DNA from 2 places in the Amycolatopsis sp. NPDC034160 genome. Region 2 is predicted to be linked to the other one. Evidence: riboswitches for the same ligand, from Rfam matches in the RefSeq annotation. Region 2 holds a riboswitch; the other holds the start of a gene.
The links. Region 2 has a riboswitch for cobalamin ahead of metE (5-methyltetrahydropteroyltriglutamate--homocysteine S-methyltransferase). Riboswitches for the same ligand answer to the same signal wherever they lie in the genome.
Positions count from the first base shown of each region.

Region 1 (16,107 bases), on a different contig from region 2:
GGAGCGGATCCACGTGTCGAGCCCGCTGATCCCGGTGGTGCGCGCGGCTTCGTAAGCCGCCGGATCGTAAGCGATCGCGCCGAGATCGCGGGCGAGGGAGTTCCCGGCGTCGGCCGCGGCGGTCGCCTGCGCGGACTTGAGGAAACGCACCCCGCGGTCCACCGCCGCATCCGCGCCGCCGGCGTCGGCGAGCGCTTGGACGATCAGGCCGGTGCTGTTGGTGTTCGGGGCTTCAGTGCCGACGCCGCCACCCCAGCCGCCGTCCGCGCTTTGGTGCGCGGTGAGCCAGGAGACGGTTCTGGCGATCGGCCCGTCGAGCCCGGTCGCACCCGCCTTCCGCGCGGCCACCAGTGCCGACAGCGCGAGTCCGGTGGCGTCGCCGTCCGGCGAGGACTGGTCGAACGGCTTGCCCTCGTCACAGGTCGAGATCTTGAAGCCACCCGGCTTGACGTGGTCGCCGACCTCGGTCGTCTTGACTTCGCCGAAGAACACGCGGAAGTAGCCCTCGGAACACTGCTGGGTCAGCAGTTTGTCGATGGCGAGCCGATCGTTCTCACCCGCCGCCGCGAGCCCGATGACACCGAGCGCCTGCGCGAACATGTTGGCGTTGTTGGTCACGGCGTCGGCCAGAGCGGGGTCTTTCGAGTAATCGCTGACCCGGCCCTTGTCGGGGCCCTTGCGCATGATCGCGGCCTTGGTCTCGGCGACCATGTCGTGGCCGTCGAAGTTTCGCGGGTCGCGGCCGGAGATCTGGGCGGCGACCAGCGTTTTCGCCACCGCGCCGCCGACGATGACCGCGTCGTACCCGGCACCGGGGACCAACCCGTCCCAGGTGAAGAAGTCGGTGGCGTGTCCCTGGTCGTCGAGGAACTTCACGATCGGTTCGGCGCGCGTCCCTTCGCCCGACGCGTACATCGCGAACAGCACGTCGAGCATCAGCCCGTGGTCGGGCAACGCCCCGCCGTGGGGATCGTCCAGGGTGCCGTCCGGCTTCAGTTTCGTCGCGAGCCAGCGGGAATTCGCCTGCGCCGCGTCACGGTCGCTCGCGGCCGTCGCCGTGCCCGTGAGCAGCGCGGCGACCAGGCCGACGCTGACGGCGAAGGACAAGGCGGCCAGATATCCGCGGCGCATGTACTCCTCCTTTGCGGGCACGAAGGAGGACAGGCGCGGACGCCGCGGTCACCCCTGTTTATCGCGACAGTGGTTCGGACTTCTGGTCGTTCATCCGCCCGTTCGGTATCCCGGCTCGCCCCGGTTAAGGGGCCCACGGTTGCGCGACAGCGCCGGATTTCGACCGGCTTCCCCGTCACGGGCGGCGGTGTTGAGTTGTCGAGCCCGCCGAGGTTAACACCCGATCACCGGCGGCAGGCACCGCTGACCAGGTCGTTGCCAGGATCACATCGCCGCTCGCGCCCGGCGGTACCGCGGGACCCCGCGAGGATGAGACTCTTCGGATCGTCCGATTCAGCGCGGTCGTGGGGGAAGTCCGGTGAGAGTCCGGCGCTGTCCCGCAACGGTATGCCTTCCCGGCGAGCCCGGTCACCCACGTCGCGCGGTGTCACCACCGACTCCTGTCGTGGAAATGCGGGAAAGGGTTCTCATGAGACGTTTGGTCCTCGCCGTCGCCATGCTGTGCGGCATCGGGCTGGTCGCCGCTCCGGCGGCCGCGGCCACCCAGAACAAGGCGGACGCCGCCGCGGGCTGGCTCGCCAGGCAGCTGATCGACGGGGAACGGTTCGAAGCCGACTTCGGCGGCCAGAAGTTCCCCGACCAGGGCCTGACGATCGACGCCGTCTTCGCGTTCGCCGCCGCCGGGGTGTCGGACACGAACGCGGGCAAGGCGATCGCGTGGCTGGCGAAGCCGGAGATCACCACCGGCTACATCGGAAGCGGCAACGAGGCGTACGCGGGCGCGCACGCCAAACTGATGCTCGCCGCGCAGATCCGGGGCGAGAACCCGGCGTCGTTCGGCGGCGCCGACCTGAAGGCGGGGCTGCTCTCGCTGCTCACGCCGTCCGGCCGGTTCTCCGACCGGTCCGGATTCGGTGACTACTCCAACGCTCTTTCGCAGTCGCTCGCGTTGCTCGCGCTAGACCGCACTCCCGGCGGTGCTCCAGCGTCCGCCGTCACCTTCCTCGCGGGCGCGCAATGCGCGGACGGCGGTTTCCCGCAGAACTTCGGCGAGGAGACGTGCACGAGCGACGTCGACGCGACCGCGACGGTCGTGCAGGCGTTGCGCGCCACCGGTGACGCGGTGAACGCCGCCGAAGGCACCGCGTGGCTGGTCACCAAGCAGCACGCGAACGGCGGTTTCGGCTTCGGCACCAACGCGCCCAACGCCAACAGCACCGGCCTCGCCGCCCAAGCGCTGGCGGGTCACCGTCCCGCCGCCGCGGTCAAGGCCCGCGAATTCCTGCGTTCGCTGCAGATCGGCTGCACCGGCGCGGCGGCGGACCGCGGCGCGATCGCCTACGACGCCACCGGCCTGAACCCGTCGACCGCCCCGCGCGCGACCGCGCAGGCGATCCTCGGCCTGGCGAGGGTTCCGTTGAGCGACCTGCACGGCGACGGCCGTCCGCAGGCGCCGGTGCTCGCCTGCCCCCGCGTTTAGTCCTCTAAATGCGGTGAACGCGCAGCCCACCTCCCGCATCTAGAGGACTAAACGCGGCAGGTGGGGCCCGTGCGGCCCTGATTCTGGGAGCCAACCGGGCTTCAGTGTCCACAAAGGACACATAGTGGCGACTGGATGCCCGATTGGCATCACTTTGTCCGATTCCACGCGGGGTCGTGAGTGATAATGAGGGTTAGAAGACCCAAATCACTCACGACCCCACCGCGAAACCGCGCAAACCGCCTGAAACGGGCGTCAAAGTCGCGAGAAGTGTCTCTTATGGACAGTCAAGAGCCGGCTGATCCTCGCCGGGTGTGACGAGGTGGCGACGGTGAAGGAATCGGGACGTCGAGTGTCCCGATTCCTTCACCGTCGATCTCGGCATCCGCTGAACCGTCACCCTCGCGCAGGTCAGGGTAGGGAAGGAGGCCTTCACGGAGACGAGACGGCATGCCTACCCTCGCATTTAGTCCTCTAAATGCGGTGAACGCGCAGCCCACCTCCCGCGTTTAGTCCTCTAAATGCGCGGGTCACGCGTCGGTGACGCGGCGCGCGAGTTCCACGCGTGAGCGCACGCCCAGCGCGGTGAAGATGTTGCGCAGGTGGTGATCGACGGTCCGGTGGCTGATCACCAGCCGCCGCGCGATCTCCTTGTTCGTCTCCCCCGCCGCGACCAGCCGGGTGATGGCGTCTTGCTGCGGGGTGAGCCCAGCGAGCGATCGGTGCGGCGTGGAGACGGTCTCGCCGGTCGCCCGCAGCCCGGCGCGGGCCCGTTCGGCGAACCGGGTCGCGCCGACGCTTTCGAAGCCGCGCAAGGCATCGCGGAACTGATCGCGCGCGTCCCGGGTCCGCCGGTGACGGCGCAGCGACGTGGCATACGCGAAGCGGGTCCTGGCGAGCTCCACCGCACCGCCTGCCCGACGGTGAGCTTCGATGGCCCGCTGAAATTGTTGTTCTCCCACGGCGGGGTCCGTCGCGGTCAGCGCGTGACATCGGTGGCTCAGCGCGAGCCAGCAGGGTTCCGCGCCGGCCAGCGTCCACTGGTCGAACACCGCCAGCGCCGTGAGCGCACGTTCGGGCCGCCCGGCGAGCACGGCGGCTTCGACCAGTTGCGGGGTGGCGAGCACGCGAATCACCGGCTGGTCGCCGGAAACCCCCGACGCGAGGTCTTCGAGCCTGCTCAGCGCGTCGTCCGGCCGGTCGTCCGCGAGGTCGAGGCAGGCGTTCGCCCACGCGGCGACGGCGGCGGGCCTGCCGAGACCGCGTTCGGCGATCCCCTCGGTGGCCTCGTCCAGTTCGGGGGCCCGTTCACCCAGGAGCGCGGCGGCGAGCCCGAGCAGGGTGAGGTGCTCCATCCGCAGGTTGTGCGGCGCGAGCAGGCCCTCACGCGACGCCGCCCGTGCGCACGGGATGCGGTCGAGCGCGATGGCCGAAAGCGAGAGGTAGATCAGCGCCCACGGCAGTTCCGCGTGCCGTCTGCCGAGCCGCGCGCGGCTCACGGCCGCCGCCGCGTACTCGTGGGCTCGTTCGGCGTGTCCACGCGCGAAGGCGGCTTCGGCGGCCCAGACGGCTCCGGCGACGTCGTCGTCGGCCATCCCCCTGCGGACGGCGTCATCCAACGGCTCGACGGCGTCGTCGTGACGGCCCGCGTAGACCGAAGTGAGACCGCTGAAATGCGAGAAGGCCAGCCCCTCTCCGGCGGGGACCGTCCGCGCCAGTTTCCGGTACCCGCTCAGGTCGCCGCCGAGCCGCCGTGCCTCGCCCGCCATCAGGAGTGCCTCGGCCGGATCGGGCAGCAGTTCCGCCGCCGTGCCCAGTTCATGGGTGGCGACCGCGGGATCGCCGTCGCGCAGTTCGATCTCTCCGTGCAGCAACGCCACGGCGCCCGGTTCGGCGTCGACCCGCGACAGCAACAGCCGTGCCCAGCCCGGCCTGCCCGCCTGCCAGGCGGCGTCGGCGGCGGCCAGCAACCTGGTCGCCCGCACCCGTGGGTCGGCGGTCAAGGCGGCGGCGCGTTCGAGCTGACGCGCCGAAGCCGCGTGATCCGCCGCGGGTGCGGCGGCGAGCGCGTCGGCGAGGGGCACGGACGGCGCGTCGGTCGCCATCGCGCGGTGCCAGAGCACCTCCGGCCCTTCACCGTCGGAAGCCAGCCGCGCGTGCGCCGCCCGGCGATCCGCCGGTGACGCCGCCGCGGACCACGTCGCTTGAGTCACCACGCTCGCCGCGGAATCCAGGAAACCGGCCAAGAACCGGACGCGTTCGCCCGAGGGCATCGCGTCCAGCCGGGCCGCGTAACCCGCCAGCCGTTCCCGCAGGACCGGCGACACCGGCTCCCGGCCCGCGGCCTGCGCCGGGGTGAGCTGCGCCGCCAACGCGACCAGGTCCGCCGGGTTCCCGCCGCCCAGTTCGACCAGCTGCGGACGCACCCCGCCGGGCACGCCTCGGTCGCGCAGCAGCAGATCCGCCGCTTCATCGGTCAGCGGGGCCAGTTCCACGCACTCGAACTCGTCGGATCCGGACCGTGACGCGAGCACCATCCCGACCGAGGATCCGGCCAGCCTCCGGGCCGCGAAACCCAACGCCGCCAAGGACTCCGCGTCGACCCATTGCGCGTCGTCCACCCAGCAGATCGCCGGTTCCGGAAGCTCGCTCAGCCGCCGATACGCTTCCTCGCCGCCGGAGACCGCGGCCCCGAAGAGGCGGTGCAGCGCCCCGAACGGCAGCGACCGCTCCGCCCGCATCCCCCGCACGCCGAGCAGGCGGACACCGGACGCGCCACGCAGCTCAGTGAGCAGCGCCGATTTGCCGAGGCCTTCCGCGCCGCGGACCAGCACGGCCTGCCCGGCGACCGACCGCAGCCCACCGAAGAGGTCGTCCCTGCCCCGCAGCGGGTACACGACGTCCCGGACGGGCATCGGCGCCTCCTCGAAATCCCCCTCGATGAAACACCAGGCGCAAGTGTTTCACAAGGTCTTCACGGGAAGGTCTTTCACGGGATCTTGCTCGGCACCCGGCCTTCCACGAGTGCGCCGAGCAGCGTCGACGCCGCGTCGAGATCGGGTGTCCGTGCCGCGAGGACGTCCGAATACAGGAACGCCTCCCCCAGCCGGACGATCGCGTAGCAGAGGCTGTCCAGGCTGACCGCGGGCACGAATCCGCCGTCGTCGACGTCGCGGCGCAGCAGGTCGACGTGCGCCGCGATCACCCTCGGCTGGACCCGCCCGTGCGGGTCGGTGAGCAGCCGGATCGCCAGCACCGGCTCGTCGTCGAGGAAGCGCCGGAACCCGGTGCTCGCCGCCAGTGCCGACCGGTAGTCGCGCATGATCGCGAGACAGCGCAGTTCACCCGCCGCATTGCGCACCACATCGCCCTCTTCGCGCTCCCAGGTGCGCACGGCGGCCGTCAGGGTGCGCTCGGACAGGTAATAGAGGGCATCACCCAGCAGGTCTTCCCGGTTGCCGACGCGACGGAACAGGGTGCTGCGCGAGATGCCAAGGTCTTGGGCGAAGGCGGAGGTGTCGACGCGGAGTCCGCGGTCGATCCACCGCGCCGCCGTGCGGACTATGTCCTCGGCTGAGGGATTCACGATCGCCGATCGTACGGGCGGTGAGCCCGGCGGGCGTGGCCGCGGACGAAGACTGGCGATTTCACCGATGCAGCCCCCGGTGCCCGTTTGCCACAGTCCATCACCACGGACTGTGTTCAATGGCGAACGGAGAGGGCACTATGCGTAATACGACCCGGATCCTTTGTGGACTGGCGACGGTCGCCGCGCTCGCTATCGCTCCAACGGCGCACGCGGCCGACAACCCCTACGAGCGGGGGCCGGCCCCGACGGAAAGCAGCATCGAAGCCTCCCGCGGCTCGTTCGCGGTGTCCGAGGTTTCGGTCTCCCGCGTTTCCGTCACCGGTTTCGGCGGCGGCACCATCTACTACCCGACCAGCACCGCGCAGGGCACCTTCGGCGCTGTCGCCGTCTCGCCGGGCTACACCGCGAGCCAGTCGAGCATCGCGTGGATCGGCCCGCGGCTGGCGTCGCAAGGTTTCGTCGTGTTCACCATCGACACCAACTCGATCTACGACCAGCCCGAGAGCCGGGGCAACCAGCTACTGGCCGCCCTCGACTACCTGACCCAGCGCAGCACCGTCCGCTCGCGCATCGACAACACCCGCCTCGCGGTCGCGGGGCACTCGATGGGCGGCGGCGGCTCGCTCGAGGCGGCACAGGATCGGCCGTCGCTGCAGGCGGCCGTCCCGCTCGCGCCGTGGAACACGCAGAAGTCGTGGTCCTCGCTGCGGGTGCCGACGTTCATCATCGGCGGTGAATCCGACAGCGTCGCACCGGTGTCTTCGCATTCGATCCCGTTCTACACCAGCATTCCCGCCTCGGCGGAGAAGGCGTACATGGAACTGGACAACGCGAGCCACTTCTTCCCGAACACCTCGAACACGACCATGGCCAAGTACACGATCTCGTGGCTGAAGCGGTTCGTGGACAACGACACCCGCTACGAGCAGTTCCTCTGCCCGGCGCCGGACGACCGCACGATCAGCGACTACCGGGACACCTGCCCGCACGCCTGAAAAACGTCAGGTCCCGGCGCGTCCGCGCCGGGACCTGATCTCCATCCCCGTCCCCTTCCGCCGTTGGGAGCTCCTGCGTGACCCTGTCGACCTTCGAGATGTCCGGCGTATCGGTGACCTTCGGCGGTCTCGTCGCGCTGTCCGGCGTCTCCCTGACCGTCGCCCCGGGCCGGGTGCTCGGCGTGATCGGCCCGAACGGGGCGGGTAAGACCACACTGTTCAACGTCGCGTGCGGTTTCGTCCGGCCGGACACCGGCACGCTGACCTGGCGCGGCACGGAACTGCACCGGCTGCGCCCGCATCACCTCGCCGGCCTCGGCATCGCCCGCAGCCTGCAGGAACTCGGCCTGTTCGACCGGATGACGGTGCTGGACAACGTCCTGGTGGGCGCGGACAGGCACGCGAAGGCGGGCTTCTGGTCGTCACTGCTGGGCCTGCCGCGCCGGACGCGGGACGAGAAGGCGCTGACCGAGCGGGCGATGGCGTATCTCGACGACTTCGACATCGCCGACGTCGCCCACCGCTACCCCGCGAGCCTCCCCTACCCGGTCCGCAAACGGGTCGCCCTCGCGCGGGCGCTGGTCGGCGAACCGGATCTGCTGCTGCTCGACGAACCGGCGGGCGGGCTCTCGGCCGCCGAGATCGCCGACGTCGGAAAGCTGGTGCGCGGCTTGACCGAACGCATGTCGGTGATGCTCGTGGAACACCACATGGATCTCGTGATGGGAGTGTGCGACGAGATCGTCGTACTGGACTTCGGCAAGGTGATCGCCCACGGCACGCCTTCGGAGATCCGCGCGAACCCGGCGGTGCAGGCGGCCTACCTCGGCGAGGAGGTGGCCGGTGCTGACCGTTGAGCACCTCTCGGCGAGCTACGGCCCGGTCCGGGCGCTCGACTCCGTGAGCCTGTCCGTCGCGCCCGGCGAGATCACCGCGGTGCTCGGCGCGAACGGCGCCGGCAAAACCACCTTGCTGCGCACCATTTCCGGTCTCGTCCGGCCCTCGGGCGGCCGGGTCACCCTGGCGGGCCGCGACCTGACCGAAGTGTCCACTGAGGACCTTCCCGAGCTCGGGCTGGCGCATGTGCCCGAAGGTCGCGGCGTGCTGGCCGAACTGACCGTCGAGGAGAACCTGCGGCTGGGCTCGCTGGGGGCGCGCTACCGCGCGACGGCGGCCGATCTGCGCCGCGTCTACGACCTGTTCCCGGTGCTCGCCGACCGCAAGAACGGGCTCGCGCACGTCCTTTCCGGCGGGGAACGGCAGATGCTGGTGATCGGCCGCGCGCTGCTGTCCCGGCCGAAGGTGCTCCTGCTGGACGAGCCGTCGCTGGGCCTCGCGCCGCGGATCGTGGCGCAGATCTTCGAGCTGCTGCGCGGTCTCGTCCTCGACGGGCTGGCCGTCGTGCTGGTCGAGCAGAACGCGCGCAGCGCGCTGTCCATCGCCGACCACGGCGTCGTGCTCAACCTCGGCCAGGTCGTCGTCCGGCGGGACGCGGCCGCGCTCGTCTCGGACGACGGCCTGCGGCACGCCTACCTCGGATTCTGAAAGGGAGCTTCGTGCAGCAACTGCTGACCACCGCGCTCACCGGCCTGACGCTCGGCGTGGTCTACGCCGCGTTCGCCCTGGCGCTGGTGCTGATCTGGCGCGCGACGCGGATCGTGAACTTCGCGCAGGCGCCGATGGCGATGATCACCACCTATATCGCGCTGGTGCTGATCGACGCCGGCTGGTCGTACTGGCTCGGTTTCGCCGTCGCTCTGCTTTCGGGACTGGTGCTCGGCGCGGTGGTGGAACGGTTCGTGGTCCGGTTCGTCTCCGGCAAGGCCGAGATCAACGCCGTGATCCTGACGCTCGGGTTGTTCATCGTGCTGCACGCGCTGGCGGCACTGATTTTCGGCTCGCGGTACCGCTCGTTTCCCGCGCCGTTCGGGCTCACCGGTTTCCAGGTCGGTGGCACGACGATCGCGCTCACCGGGTTCGGTGTGTTCACCATCGTCGCCGTCGCGGTGGTGCTGACGGGATTGGTGCTGTTGTTCCGCGGTACCGATCTGGGCCTGCGGATGCGCGCGGCGGCGTTCGACCAGGAGGTGGCGCGGCTGCTCGGCGTGCGGGTCGGGCGGATGCTCACGCTCGGCTGGGCGCTCGCCGCGCTCGCCGGTTCCCTGGCGGGACTGCTGATCGCGGGCGGCGGCCTCGTCCATCCGTCCTATATGGACGGTGTAGTGGTGTACGGGTTCGTCGCGGCGGTACTCGGCGGCCTGGACAGCCCGGTCGGCGCGGTGGTCGGCGGGATCGTGCTGGGCCTGTCACTGAGCCTGGTCAGCGGTTACGTCGGCTCGGAACTGGTGCCGCTCGCCGCGCTGGCGATCCTCATGGTGGTGCTGTTGCTCAAACCCGGCGGCCTGTTCGCCAGTGTCCGGGAACGGAGGGTCTGACGTGCTGCGCAGACATCTGCTCCTCGCGCTCGCCGCGCTGGTCGTCGTGGTGCTCGTCCTGGAGACCACCGGCCCGTTCCTCAACGCGCAGTTGACCGCGATGGCGTACTTCGCGATCGCGGCCGGCGGTCTGACCGTCCTGACGGGACTGAACGGGCAACTGTCACTCGGCCACGGCGCGCTCATGGCGGTCGGCGCTTATGCGACCGCGCTGCTGCTGAAGCCGGCGGCCTTGCCACTGCCCGTGATCCTCCTCCTCGCGGTGGTGGTCACCCTGGCCGTCGGCGCGCTGGTCGGCGTCGCCGCGGCCCGGTTGCACGGACCGTATCTCGCCGGTGCCACGCTCGCGCTCGCCGTCGCCGTGCCCGGGATCCCCTTGTTCTTCGGCGAAACACTCGGTGGCGACCAAGGACTCTCCGTCCGGATGCCGGAGATCCCCGCCTGGCTGGCGGACGCCGTGTTCTTCGTCACCGGCCAGGACCTCACGCCGATCCGGTACCTCGCCTACCTTTCCTGGCTCGCCGTGATCATCGTGTTCGTCCTGCTGGCGAATCTCTCCCGCAGCCGCGTCGGCCGCAACTGGCGGGCGGTGCGCGACGAGGACGTCGCCGCCGAACTGGCCGGGATCGACCTCGGCCGCACCCGGGTGGGCGCCTTCGTGGTCAGCGCGGGCTGCGCGGGGCTCGCCGGGGCGCTGATGGCGTTGTCGGCGCGGCTCGCGGCGCCGAGCGGGTTCGCGCTGACGTTGTCGCTGTCGCTGGTGTCCGCCGTGGTGCTCGGCGGTCTGGGGACGCTCACCGGCGCGCTCGCGGGGGCGGCGCTCTTGACGTTCCTGCCGCCGCTGGTGACCGGCACGGGAACGGACCTCGGCCTGTCCGACGTCCAGGCCGCGCATCTGGCGCCGTTGATCTACGGCCTGGTCACCGTCCTGATCGTGCTGCTCGCACCGGCCGGCCTCACCGGCGGGCTGCGGAAACTCATCAACCGGAGGCGAAGTACATGAAACGCTGGTACCAGGCCGTGGCCGTGCTCCTGGCCGTCACGGTCACCGCCGCTTGCGGGGCGGGCGGCAGACCCGAGGGCGAACAGAAGGGCTCGACCGTCGGCGTCACCGACACCACCATCAAGATCGGCGCCCATTTCCCGCTGACCGGCGTCGCCGCGCCGGGCTACAGCGAGATCCCGAGTGGCCACCAGGCCTACTACGACTACGTGAACGCGAACGGCGGGATCAACGGCCGCAAGATCGAGTTCGTCGTCAAGGACGACGGGTACAACCCGACGAACACCAGCGCGGTCACCAACGAACTGGTGCTCAAGGACGAGATCTTCGCGATGGTCGGCGGTCTCGGCACACCGACGCACAGCGCCGTCGTCGACTTCCTGAACAACTCGAAGGTCCCGGACCTGTTCGTGTCGTCAGGATCGCTGCGGTGGGGCGACGACCCCAAGAAGGCGCCGTTCACCTTCGGCTGGCAGCCGGACTACGAGATCGAAGGCAAGATCATCGGCGACTGGGTCCGGAAGAACCTGCCGAACGCCAAGGTCGGCCTGTTCGTCCAGGACGACGACTTCGGCCGCGACGGCGAGAAGGGCGCGCGCCGCTACCTCGACAAGCAGATCGTGGAGGTCGCGAAATACTCGCCGGGCAACACCGACATCGCACCGCAGATCGCGAAGCTCAAGGCAGCGGGCGTGGATCTGGTGCTGGGCTTCAATGTCCCGTCCTACACCGCGCTGTCGCAGCTGGCGTCGTTGAAGATCGGTTTCAAGCCGAAGTGGTTCTACAGCAACGTCGGCTCCGACCCGGCACTGGTCGGTTCCCTGCTCGCGCGGTTCTCCGAAGGCAAGGTGACCAACGGCGCGTCGCTCATCGACGGCGTCCTCACCACCGAGTACCTGCCGGGCGTCGACGCTCCCGGCAACGCGTGGACCAAGCTGTGGCAGAAGGTCTGGGGCGCGCACGGCAAGGGCGGCGACCTGACGAACTACCGGATCTACGGGATGGCGCAGGCGTACACCTTCGTCCAGGCGTTGCAGGCGGCCGGACGGGACCTGACCCGCGAGCGGGTCGTCGAGGCGATCCAGCAGTCCGGCAAGACGTTCGAAGGTCCGGGCCTGGCGCCGTTCCGCTACACCGCGGACAGCCACATGGGCATCTCCGGCATGTCGGTGGTCGAACTCCAGGGCGGTGTCGGCAAGGACCTGACGCCGGTTCTCGTGACGGACATCGGTGACGCCCCGATCGAGGCGAACGACTCGGCGGCCAACGATTCGCCGCCGCCGAACGGGATTCCGGAGGCGAAGGCGGGTAAGTAACCGAGAGGGCGCCGACCGTACTCCGGTCGGCGCCTTTTCGCGCGCACCCTTGATCAACTTTTGCCGCCCGATTCTCGCCAGGGTAAAATCGGCCCATCCGTTGGGCCTCAGCGGTTTCTCAGGCGTGCCGGAGGGCCGCCAGCTTGCTGTCGCCGGAGGAAGGAGTAGCCCGCGATGGCGCGCCGCGTACCCTTCGCCGATCATCTGGACACACTCGCCACTACGGTGGCCGCACTGACCAGCGCGCTGGAAAACGAATCGGACGAGACGGTGGTCCTGAACTCCGTCTGCGCCGAGGCGGTGGGGATGATACCGGAGGCCGACATGGCCAGTATCACGGTCATCCGCGGCGAGGAGGCCGAAACGGCCGCGGGGACGGACCCTCGCGCGTTCGCCGTCGACCGCGTCCAGTACGACCTCGGCGACGGTCCCTGCCTGCGCGCCGCGCGCACCGGCCGGATCGTCCGGCTCTCCGTGGAGAACGATCGTGAGGCATGGCCGCGCTTCATCGCCTCCGCTGAGGAAGCCGGTGTCGGCAGCTACCTCTCCGCTCCTCTCGATGTCGACGAGAACCTGACCGGGGCCTTGAACCTCTTCGGCTTCGGCAGCGAAGGTTTCGAGGACGACGACTCGCACCTGCTCCGGCTCTACACCACGGTCGTCGCTTTCGGACTGAGGACCAGGCGCAAGTACCAGGACGCGCACACCGTCACCCGCCAGCTCGAGTCCGCCATCCACAGCCGGGCGGTGATCGAACAGGCCAAGGGCATCCTGATGGCGGCGCACCGGATCACCGCGGAAGAAGCCTTCCAGCGCCTCATCACCGAGTCCCAGCACACCAACACGAAACTCCACGACGTCGCGGTCAGGTTCGTCCGGGACACCTCCGCCGGTGGCTCCCGGTTCCGTTGACAACGGCCCGTGACGACACTGGATGACCCGCACCGTACGCGATGGCGAAGGCCGAATTCGCTCGTGAGTGCGACAGGGTGAGCCCGGTGCGCGATGATGGGACCTCGAGGCAGTGATTACGACCGGGTTCTCATCACGGAGGTTGCGGGCGGTGGACGGTCGGCGCCAGGAACGGCTGTGGCGACTCGTCACCGAACGGGTCTCTGACCGGGGCTCCGGAGATGGCTGGGTCGGTGTGGTCTGCACAATCGCCGTCGAAGTACTCACCATCGACGGTGCCGCGATCTCCCTGCGCGTGCGCGATCACGAGCAGGAGCTGATCGCCGCGGACGGCTATTGGGCGGCCTCGCTGGAGGAACTGCAGTACACCGTCGGTGAAGGTCCCGGTGCCGAAGCCTACGCATCCGGTGGCCCCGTGCTGGTCAGCGACCTCACTGTCGACGAACAACGCTGGCCGGGCTTCGCGGACGCCGCCGCCGAGTACGGCCTCCACGCGGCGTTCGCCTTCCCCCTGCAGGTCGGTGCGATCCTGCTGGGCACGCTGGACCTCTATCGTCGCGCGCCCGGTCCGTTGCCCACGGAGGAACTGAGAGACGGCCTCGCACTGGCCTCTCTCGCGACGACCGCGTTGCTGACCGACAGCGGCGGTAAGGGGCACCGGTACGCGCGATGGGCACAGCCCGACGTCGTCGGCTACTACGACGAAGTGAACGTGGCGACCGGGATGCTCGCCACCGAACTGAAGATCAGCCTCGAAGACGCCCTGCTGCGGCTCCGTGCCCACGCCTTCAGCAATCGGCGCCCGGTGACCGAGGTCGCCAAGGCGGTGCTCGACCGCCAGCTGCGGTTCGACTCGACCCAAGAATGAGAGCCGACCGGCCGCCGTCACTCCGTGGCCGTATGCTGACGGGGTGAACAGCCCGGCCACGGACCAGTTCGGCGACACGGTCGCGGAGATCACTGCTTTGCTGGTGGCCCGTCATGACGGGCTCACCGTGTCGCGAGCCGTCGTCGACGCCTGCGTCGGTGGCCTCGGCGTGGAAGCCGCCGGAATACTGGTGCGTGATCCTGGCGGCGGCTTCGAGGTTCTCTGTTCCTCCGACGAACGCTCCCGGTTCACCGAACTGATGCAGGCCCTCGTCCGCGAAGGGCCTTGCCTCGCTTGCATCGGCGAGAACGCCGTCGTCAGCAGTTCCGATTTCGCAACCGAATCCCGGTGGCCGAAGTTCACGACCGCCGCGATGGGCGAAGGATTCCACGCGGCGCACGCGTTTCCGCTCCGCTTGACCGACCACGCCATCGGCGGGCTCAATCTCTTCCACTCCGCACCGGCCACCCTGTCTTCGAGGCAGCGGCACCAGGCACAGGCACTCGCCGACCTCGCGGTGCTCGGCCTCACCCAGGAACGCGACCAGCGGCGAGTGGAACGGCTCGCGGAGATCACCCTGAGGACGATGAACGACCGGGCGCGGATCGGCCAGGCGGTGGGCATCATCGCCGCGACACTGGCGATCACCCCGGAAGCCGCGCGCTCGGCCTTGGCCGCGTACAGCGCCCGGACCGGGCGGACGCCGACGGCGCTCGCGGGAGACATCACCGACGGAACGATCGCGGCGGAAACCTTGCGGGACACGACCTCGCTCTAACGACGCGAAGGTGACTTTCGCATCGTCGGAACGAGGCGGCTCTCTTCAGCCCGCGGGCAGGACGCGGCCCCGGACCTCGCCGAACCCGATCCTCGCGCCGTCCGCGCCCGGCGCGGAGCCGGTGATCACGACCTCGTCGCCGTCCAGCAGGAAGGTGCGCTCCTCCCCCTTGACCGTGAGCGGTTCCTTGCCGCCCCAGGACAATTCGAGGAACGCGCCGCGCTGGTGCTTCTCCGGCCCGGAAATCGTTCCGGAGCCGTACAGGTCTCCCGTGCGCGCTGAGGCGCCGTTGATCGTCAGATGCGCCAGCATCTGGGCGGGCGACCAGTACATCTCGCGGAACGGCGGGCGGGCGACCTCCTCGCCGTTCCATTCGACGACCAGGTCGATGTCGAGGCCCCACGGGGCGCTTTCCCGCAGGTACGGCAGCGGTTCCGGATCCGTCTGGCCAGGCAGCGGGATCCGCGCGGCCTCCAACGCCAGGATCGGCACCACCCAAGGGGAAATCGACGTCGCGAAGCTCTTTCCGAGATGCGGGCCCAGCGGAACGTATTCCCACGCCTGGATGTCGCGGGCCGACCAGTCGTTGAGGAGGACGACACCGAAAACGTGCCGGGAGAAGGCATCCGGGGTGATCGGGGTGTTCAGCGGGGTTCCCGTGCCGACGACGAAACCCAGTTCCGCTTCGATGTCGAGCCGCGTGCTCGGCCCGAACACCGGCGACGCGTCGGCCGGGGCCTTGCGCTGACCGCTCGGGCGCACGATGTCCGTGCCGGAGACCAGGACCGTGCCGGACCGCCCGTGGTAACCGACCGGGAGGTGCTTCCAGTTGGGCAGCAACGGTTCCGCGTCGGGGCGGAAGAGCCTGCCGACGTTCGACGCGTGATGTTCGGAGGCGTAGAAGTCGACGTAGTCCGCGACTTCGAACGGCAGGTGCACCCTCACCTGTCCGACCGGATACACCGCGCCGTCGGGGATTTCCCCGGAGACCAGCTCGCGGATCCGTTCCCGGACCGCCACCCAGCGGTCGTATCCCTGTGCCATGAACGGGTTCAGCGACGGCGCGGCGAACACGTCGTCACCGAGCGCCGCCGCCAGGTCGAGGACCGAGTCCCCGACGCGGACGCCGACACGCGGGGAATCACCGCCGGCGGAGAACACGCCATAGGGCAGGTTGCCGATACCGAACAGGGAGCCGGCGGGGATGTCGATCGTGGTCATGCCTCTCCTCGGGGCGTCGCGAGCAGGCCGAGGCCGGTCAGCTCGGTCAGGGGGTCGGTGATACTGCAGGTGCCGAAGGACGTGAACGCCGCGCGGGCGGCGGAGACGCGATCCGCGTCCAGCGCCTCGAGCCGTGCGGCGACGACAGCGCCGTCTCGTTCGGCGAGCAGGGCTTCGGGATCGCCATCGGCATGGAGGACGGCGTCGGTGGCGAGCAACAGGTTCAGGAACCCGTGCTGCTCGAAGCCGGTTTCCGGGTCGGTGTTGCGAAGCGCGTGGTGCAGCCCGGCGGTGGCCTTGAACGGGACACCGGCTTCGACCGCCGCCCGGACCGCGGCGGCGAGTTCGGCCTCGTCGGGGTACAGCTCGGCGCGGACGC
Region 1 covers NZ_JBVISU010000018.1:115,950-132,056, forward strand. Annotated here, with positions in the region: gene ACZ54P_RS30050 (hypothetical protein) at 1-1,131, opposite strand, end outside; cobalamin riboswitch at 1,214-1,329, opposite strand; cobalamin riboswitch at 1,439-1,565, shown strand; gene ACZ54P_RS30055 (peptidase) at 1,601-2,611, shown strand; gene ACZ54P_RS30060 (LuxR C-terminal-related transcriptional regulator) at 3,142-5,526, opposite strand; gene ACZ54P_RS30065 (QsdR family transcriptional regulator) at 5,601-6,197, opposite strand; gene bdeA (bis(hydroxyethyl) terephthalate hydrolase) at 6,338-7,195, shown strand; gene ACZ54P_RS30075 (ABC transporter ATP-binding protein) at 7,294-8,052, shown strand; gene ACZ54P_RS30080 (ABC transporter ATP-binding protein) at 8,039-8,740, shown strand; gene ACZ54P_RS30085 (branched-chain amino acid ABC transporter permease) at 8,752-9,630, shown strand; gene ACZ54P_RS30090 (branched-chain amino acid ABC transporter permease) at 9,632-10,633, shown strand; gene ACZ54P_RS30095 (ABC transporter substrate-binding protein) at 10,630-11,949, shown strand; gene ACZ54P_RS30100 (ANTAR domain-containing protein) at 12,124-12,861, shown strand; gene ACZ54P_RS30105 (GAF and ANTAR domain-containing protein) at 13,013-13,729, shown strand; gene ACZ54P_RS30110 (GAF and ANTAR domain-containing protein) at 13,773-14,507, shown strand; gene fahA (fumarylacetoacetase) at 14,553-15,728, opposite strand; gene ACZ54P_RS30120 (hypothetical protein) at 15,725-16,107, opposite strand, start outside.
Region 1: another riboswitch for cobalamin. It lies ahead of ACZ54P_RS30055 (peptidase); the one in region 2 lies ahead of metE (5-methyltetrahydropteroyltriglutamate--homocysteine S-methyltransferase).

Region 2 (7,648 bases):
AGGAAGTCCGAGAGGGTGCGCTCCTCGCCCTTGTCGTCGGGAAGGGTGAAGTCCGGGGCGATGTCACCTTGGTCCATGCCTGGATCCTGTCACGTCAGTGGGCGTGGCGTTCGATCAGCTCGTCGACCTCGTCCCCGGTGGCGGAGTCGGCGACGAACGGACCACGCGCCGCGAGCACGCCGTGCCGTCGCAGCCGCTCGGCCTGTTCGTGACTGCGGACGCCTTCCGCGCCGATGCGCAGCTTCAGCTCCTTGGCGCGGGCGACCAGCTGGCACAGATGCCGCACGTCGGCCTCGTCTTCGCGCTCGGCCAGCGCGTCGACCACCGCGCCGGAGAGGATCACGTGGCGGACGGGCAGCCGGTGTTGCGGGATCAGTTCCAGATCGGCCGAACCGGAGATGGTCAGCACCAGCTGGGCACCCAGCTCGGCCAGGACGGCGAAGGAGTCCAGCACCTCTCCGCAGCGCGGGTCGAGGACGGATTCGCGGTCCGTGCAGAGCCGCAGCGCCTGCGCGGGAAGGTGGTGGCGGTCGAGCTGTTCCTTGACCAGCAGCACCAGATCGGGGTCGATGGCCAGCCGGTTCGGCAGCCGTACGCAGACGTCCGGCGCGGCCTCGCCGAACCGGCTCCGCCAGCGTGCGGTGGCGGCGAGTGACTCGGCGAGCAGCCATCGGCCGAGCGGGATGGTCATCCCGGTGATCTGCGCCAGCGGATAGAACTCGTCGGAGTCCAGTTCGCCTTTCTCCGGGTGGTTCCAGCGCAGCCCGGCGTTGACCGCGGCCAGCTGATCCGGATTCGCGAGCTTCACCGTCGGCTGGTAGATCAGCGAGAACTCACCGTTCTCCAGCGCGCCCGCGATGACCGCGCCGAGCTGGTAGCGGCCACGGTCGCGGGCGTCGAGTTCCGGGTCGAACAGCATCCACTGCGCCTTGCCCGCTTCTTTGGCGCGGTGCAGGGCGATCTCCGCCGCGCGGAGCAGATCCTCCGGACCGCCGTCGGCGACCGGGCGGACGACGATGCCGGCGCTCGCGCTGACCCCGATGCCGTGCCCGCCGAGGTAGATCGGCTCGGCCAGTTCCTCCAGCGCCTGTTCGACCAGCGCGATCACCTGGGGCGAGGTGAACTCGCCGCGCAGCAGGACGGCGAACCCGTCACCGGACAGCCGGGCGACGGAACCGTTGTGCCTGCCGGTGAACACGGACTTGAGCTTGGTCGCGACCCCGCGCAGCACCTGGTCGCCGACCCCGGCGCCGAGCCCGTCGTTGATCACCTTGAAGCCGTCGACGTCGAGGTAGACGAGCGCGACCTGTTCGCCGCCGGAACCGGCCAGCGCGGTTTCGAGGGCGTTGTCGAACGCGGTGGCGTTCGGCAGGCCGGTCAGCGGGTCGTGCACGTTCTGGTGCACCAGCCGTTCCTGCAACAGGTGGATCTCATTGGCGTCGGCGACCATCAGCACCGGGTAGGTCGAGCCGGGCCGGTCACCGGGCAGGTCGGTCAGGGTCACGTCGGCCCAGAGCGAGCCTTCCTCGCCGTGGTCCAGCAGCAGGCGTTCCTGCTGGGTCGGCCTGCCGAACTTCATCAGCTGCGAGAGCCCGTTCCGCAGCCGGGCGATGTCGTGGTCGGCCGAGCCGAGATCGGCGATGTTCCGCCCGCGCAGCGCTGAGGGAGGGTAGCCGAGGAGTTTGCCGAGCGCGTCGTTCGCCTCGACGATCTCGCCGTCGGAGTCGGCAAGCGCGATCCCGATGGGCGAGGCGGAATAGAGCTTGGAGAAACGCTGCACAGCAGGCTTGTGGTCGGGCTCGGTCCGGACGGCGTCCTGCGCGACGCCGAGCAACAGCTGTTCGAGTTGCTCTTGGGGAAGCGATACTCCTTTAGTGTCAGCGAGCGTCGCGGCCCATCTCCGAGCGACGTCCACCAACCCTGGCGCGGCACCAGGCTCAGGCACACTTCACCTCTTCATGCGCGGTTTATGGCCAGCTCAGACAGGGTGTCCGGGCTCAGGGACCCACACTAGGTATGAGCCGACCGGGAGTAGTGCCACGGCATCACGCGCGATCCGGGGTGTCTACCGGCTGAAAGGGTGATGCCTACTACACGAGTGGTGACCGGAAGTTACCAAGAGTACTCGATAGTGGTGTCCCTTCGGTCGGGATTCAGCGTGCCGTCAGCCGGATCGGCAGACCGTCCGCGGGCACCGGTAGAGAGACGTAGTCCCAGCGAGCGGTGTAGTCCTCGGGGACCGACCAGCGATACGCGCGCAGCATTTCGTGCAGCAGCGCCTTCACTTCGAACGTCCCGAAATGCAGCCCGACGCACTTGTGGGCGCCGCCGCCGAACGGCATCCACGCGTAACGGTGCGACTTGTCTTCACGCCGCTGTTCGCTGAAACGGTCAGGGTCGAAGCGCATCGGGTCGGTCCAGTGCTCCGGCGCGAAATGGTTGACGGTGGGGGAAACCCCGACCAGTGTCCCTTCCGGAATGAAATGGCCGAGAACTTCGGTGTCCTTCACGGTTTTCCTGGCCAGGGAAGGTACCGGGGCGATCAGGCGCAGCGATTCCTTGATGACCAGATCCAGCGTCGTCAACGTCTCCAGCGCCTCGATGTCCGGCACGCCGTCGCCGAGCGCGAGGGACTCCTGGCGCGCGCGTTCCTGCCATCCGGGGTTCTTGGCGAGGTGGTAGACGGCGGCGGCACTGGTGATGGTCGAGGTGTCGTGCGCCGCCATCATCAGGAAGATCATGTGGTTGACGACGTCGGCGTCGGTGAAACGATCACCGTCTTCGGTGGTGGCGTGACACAACGCGGTGAACAGGTCGTCGCCGTCGCTTCGCCGTTTCGCGGGCAGGTTCGCCGAAAAGTAGCGTTCGAGTACCTTGCGCCCGTGCAAGCCCGCCGCCCAGCGACCGCCGGGAACGGGGAAGCGCACGATGGCCGTGCCCGCGCGCACGGAGTTCACGAACGCGCGGTTGATCGCGGCCGCGTCGTCGCCGGAGCGCATACCCATGAACACGCGCGTCGCGACGTCGAGCGTGAGTTGCTTGAGGGACCAGTAGATCCGCGGATTGGGCCGGTCCGCCCAGGCCGCGACGCCTTCGCGCAGCGCCGGTCCCATCTGGTCGACGTAGCCGGTGAGCCGTTGCCGGGTGAACGCCGCCTGCATGATCCGGCGGTGCAGATGGTGTTCGCCGAAGTCGAGCAGCATCAGGCCGCGGTCGAAGAACTGCTCGATGAAGAACTTCCAGCCCTCCTGCGAGAAGGCCTTGTCCTTGTTCACCAACGCGATCTGCGTGGCCTCGGGGCCGGAGAGCGCGACGATGCGGCGGCCGAAGGCGCCCATCCACGACACCGGACCGTAGGTCTCGTAGCGCTTGAGGCCGAACTCGATGCCGAAGCGCATGAAGTCCAGCGCGTGCCCGATGACGGGCGGGCCCTCGTCGCCGAGGACGGGTTTGAGGCCCGGCGGGGCGGGCGCGAGTTCGCGGACCGGCCAGGTCGCGCCGAGCCAGCGCTGGTCGACCGACCGCGGCAGGGGGATCGAGGTGAGCGGCGGGACCCGTTCGCGCAGTGCCCCGGTGACCTTTTCGACCGTGTTCGCCATGGTGGCCATCTCCCCGTCGAGATCGGTTACCGCTCCACCATCGCACCCTTATTGACGTCCTGACAATACCCCGGCGGAAGGACGTGAAGGCCTCCTTCCCTACCTTCAGAGTAGGGAAGGAGGCCTTCACGGAACGGTCAGGCCAGTTCGGCGCGGACCCTGTGGGCCGCGGCGACCAGGTTCCGCAGGGCGGGCTCGACCTCGGCGTAACCGCGGGTCTTCAGGCCGCAGTCCGGGTTGACCCAGATCCGCTCGGCGGGCACGGCGCCGACGGCGGTCCGCAGCAGCCCGCTGACCTCGTCGACGTCCGGAACGCGTGGCGAGTGGATGTCGTACACACCCGGCCCGACGCCACGGCCGAAGCCCGCCGCGCCGAGATCGGTGACGACCTCCATCTTCGACCGGGCGGCCTCGATACTGGTGACGTCGGCGTCGAGCGCGTCGATCGCGGTGAGCACCTCGCCGAACTCCGAGTAACACATATGCGTGTGGATCTGGGTCGCGTCGTCGATCCCGGACGTCGCCAGCCGGAACGACGAGATCGCCCAGGCGAAGTACGCCTCGTGCGCCGCGGCGCACAACGGGAGCAGTTCCCGCAGCGCGGGCTCATCCACCTGGATGACGCGGATCCCCGCCGCCTGCAGGTCGTGGACCTCGTCGCGGATGGCCAACGAGACCTGGCGGGCGGTCTCGCCCAGCGGCTGGTCGTCGCGGACGAACGACCACGCCAGGATCGTCACCGGCCCGGTCAGCATCCCCTTGACCGGCTTCGCGGTCAGACTCTGCGCGTAGCGGGCCCACTCGACTGTCATCGGTTCGGGCCGCGAGACGTCGCCGTACAGGATCGGCGGCCGGACACAGCGCGAGCCATAGGACTGCACCCAGCCGAAGTCGGTGGCGGCGAATCCGGCCAGCCGTTCGGCGAAGTACTGGACCATGTCGTTGCGCTCGGGTTCGCCGTGCACCAGCACGTCCAGGCCGAGGTCCTCCTGCAATCGGACGACGCGTTCGATCTCCGCTTTCATCGCGGTCTCGTAGCCCGCGTCGTCCAGTGCGCCGGCCTTGTGCGCGGCGCGTGCCTTACGGACGTCGGTGGTCTGCGGGAACGAGCCGATCGTGGTGCTGGGCAACGGCGGGAGATTCAGCGCTGCCTGCTGCGCCGCCGCGCGTCGCGCGTAGGGGGAGCGGACGGTGTCCTCCGGGCGCAGCGATTCCAGCCGGGCGCGGACCCCGGCGTCGACCAGTTCGGTCGCGGACGCCCGGTCGGCCGCCGCGGCACGGGCCGCCGAGAGGTCGACGCCTTCTTCCTTGAGCGCCCGGCCGAGCAGGACGACCTCGTCGACCTTTTGCTTGGCGAAGGCGAGCCAACCCTTGAGACGCGGGTGGAGCCCGTCCTCGCGTTCGACGTCGTAAGGCACGTGCAGCAGCGAGCACGACGTCGAGACGCTGACCGACCTCGCGGTTCCGAGCAGCCTCGCCGCCCGGCTGAGCGCACGAGTGGGGTCGGTGCGCCAGACGTTGCGCCCGTCCACGACACCGGCGAGGACTTCCTTGTCGCGCAAGGCGGGCTCGGCCGCGACCGCGTCCACAAAGGATTCGTCGCTGACGAGATCGACGGCGACCGCGTCGATCGGTGAACGGGCGAGCACGCCCAGCCCGCGGCCAAGACCGCCGAAGTACCCGGCGACCAGGATCTTCGGCCGCGCGGTCGCCTTCGCGAGCCGATGGTAGGCACGGATGAGCGCGTTGAGTTCCTGCTCGGTGCGGTCTGCCGCGAAGGCGGGTTCATCGAACTGAACCCACTCGACGCCTTCGTCATGCAGGCGCCGCAGCAGTTCGACATAGGCGTCGAGGAGATTGTCGAGCAATTCCAGTGGCCGGAAGCCTTCCGGAGCATTCTCGGCGGGCTTGGCGAGCAGCAGGAACGTCACCGGGCCCACCAGCACCGGTCGCGTTTCGACGCCGATCGCGCGGGACTCACGGTACTCGTCGAGCGGCTTGGTGCCGCTGAGCGCGAACGTCGTGTCAGGCCCGAGCTCGGGGACGATGTAGTGATAGTTGGTGTCGAACCACTTCGTCATCTCCATCGCCGGCGCGTCCTGCACCCCGCGCGCGGCGGCGAAGTAGGTGTCGAGCGGCGAAAGGCCGAGCTTCGTGAAGCGCTCCGGCAGCGCGCCGAACAGCTCGGCGGTGTCGAGCACCTGATCGTAGTGCGAGAACGTGTTGGAGGGGACGGAATCCAGTCCGGCGTCCTTGAGCTCTCGCCAGGTCCGGGTGCGCAGCGCACGGCCGGTCTCCAGGAGCGCTGCCTCGTCGCTCTTGCCTGCCCAGTAGCGTTCGAGCGCCCGTTTGAGTTCCCGGTCCGGTCCGATCCGGGGGTAGCCCAGCACAGTGGTGCCGATTTCGGTCACAGCTCTCTCCTCGCGAGCTTGTCGTCAGAGCCCGAAGCGCGCGCAGGAGTGACCGCAGTTCGGTCGTGCCCATCCCACGAGGCCCGGACTCACGCACGCCGTCGGCGCGCGTACCACGGGCAGGTCTTCGGACTCGTGGGCGACGCACTCGCTCCTACCGGCCGTCGCTTCCCGGGCGCCTTGCCCAGTGCTTTACCGTGTCTCGCACGGTGACGGCTTTCGTTCCCACATACCGCTGCGGGGCAGTCCCGGATTCACACCGGGTTCCCTGTTACCTCGACCGGCCTGGGAGGCCGGTCGAACCAGTAGCACTCTGCAGCGTACTCAGCCGAGGCTCGTGAGTGGTAGTGATGGTTCTAACCGTCATTACCACTCACGAGGCTCGTGAAAAGGCCCGCCCGGCGCGAGTGCGCGGGGCGGGCCGTTTCGTCAGCTCAGGTGATCAGTCCCAGTCGAGGGCGCCACCGGACTGGTACTCGATGACGCGGGTCTCGAAGAAGTTCTTCTCCTTCTTGAGGTCCATCGCCTCCGACATCCACGGGAACGGGTTCTCCGTCTCGCCGAAGATCGGCGCGAGGCCGATCTGCTGCGCCCGCCGGTCGGTGATGAAGTGCATGTACTGCTCGATCAGTTCGGCCGAGAGCCCGAGCATGCCGCGCGGCATGGTGTCGCGGGCGTAGGCGACCTCGAGTTCGCACGCCTCGGTCAGCATCGTCCGGATCTCCGCCTGGAACTCCTCGGTCCACAGGTGCGGGTTCTCGATCTTGATCTGGTTGATGCAGTCGATGCCGAAGTTCAGGTGGATCGACTCGTCGCGCAGGATGTACTGGTACTGCTCGGCGATTCCGATCATCTTGTTCCGGCGGCCGAGCGAGAGGATCTGCGCGAAGCCGGTGTAGAACCACATGCCTTCGAAGATCACGTAGAACGCGACCAGGTCCCGCAGGAAGTTCTGGTCGGCTTCCGGGGTGCCGGTCTCGAAGTCCGGGTTCTCCAGGTTCTGCGTGTACTTCAGCGCCCACGCGTCCTTGTCCGAGATGGACGGGACCTCGCGGTACATGTTGAACAGCTCGCCCTCGACCAGGCCGAGGCTCTCGCAGATGTACTGGAAGGTGTGCGTGTGCACGGCCTCCTCGAACGCCTGGCGCAGCAGGTACTGGCGGCACTCGGGGTTGGTGATCTGCCGGTACACCGCGAGCACGATGTTGTTGGCCACCAGCGACTCCGCGGTGGCGAAGAAGCCGAGGTTGCGCTTGAGCATGGTGCGCTCGTCCTCGGTGAGGCCGTCGGGCGACTTCCACAGCGCGATGTCGGCCTGCATGGCGACCTCGGTCGGCATCCAGTGGTTGTTGCAGCCGGCGAGGTACTTCTCCCACGCCCAGGTGTACTTCATCGGCAGCAGCTGGTTGACGTCGGCGCGGGCGTTGATCATCCGCTTGTCGTCGACGTTGATGCGGGCGGCGCCGACTTCGATCTCACCGAGCCCGGTGGCGTCGGTGGAGGCGTCAAAGGTGGTCATGAAGGCTCACTTTGAGAGTTGGGGGGGTCGTGGGGGGGGTTTTTGGGTGGAACCAGAACCGCCCACCCCCCCCCGGCGGGCACCCGCAAGCCTCTCCCTCAGGGGTGTCGACCCCGCCG
Region 2 covers NZ_JBVISU010000025.1:78,479-86,126, forward strand. Annotated here, with positions in the region: gene ACZ54P_RS34620 (peroxiredoxin) at 1-77, opposite strand, end outside; gene ACZ54P_RS34625 (putative bifunctional diguanylate cyclase/phosphodiesterase) at 95-1,945, opposite strand; gene ACZ54P_RS34630 (cytochrome P450) at 2,154-3,599, opposite strand; gene metE (5-methyltetrahydropteroyltriglutamate--homocysteine S-methyltransferase) at 3,737-6,010, opposite strand; cobalamin riboswitch at 6,112-6,332, opposite strand; gene ACZ54P_RS34640 (ribonucleotide-diphosphate reductase subunit beta) at 6,453-7,529, opposite strand.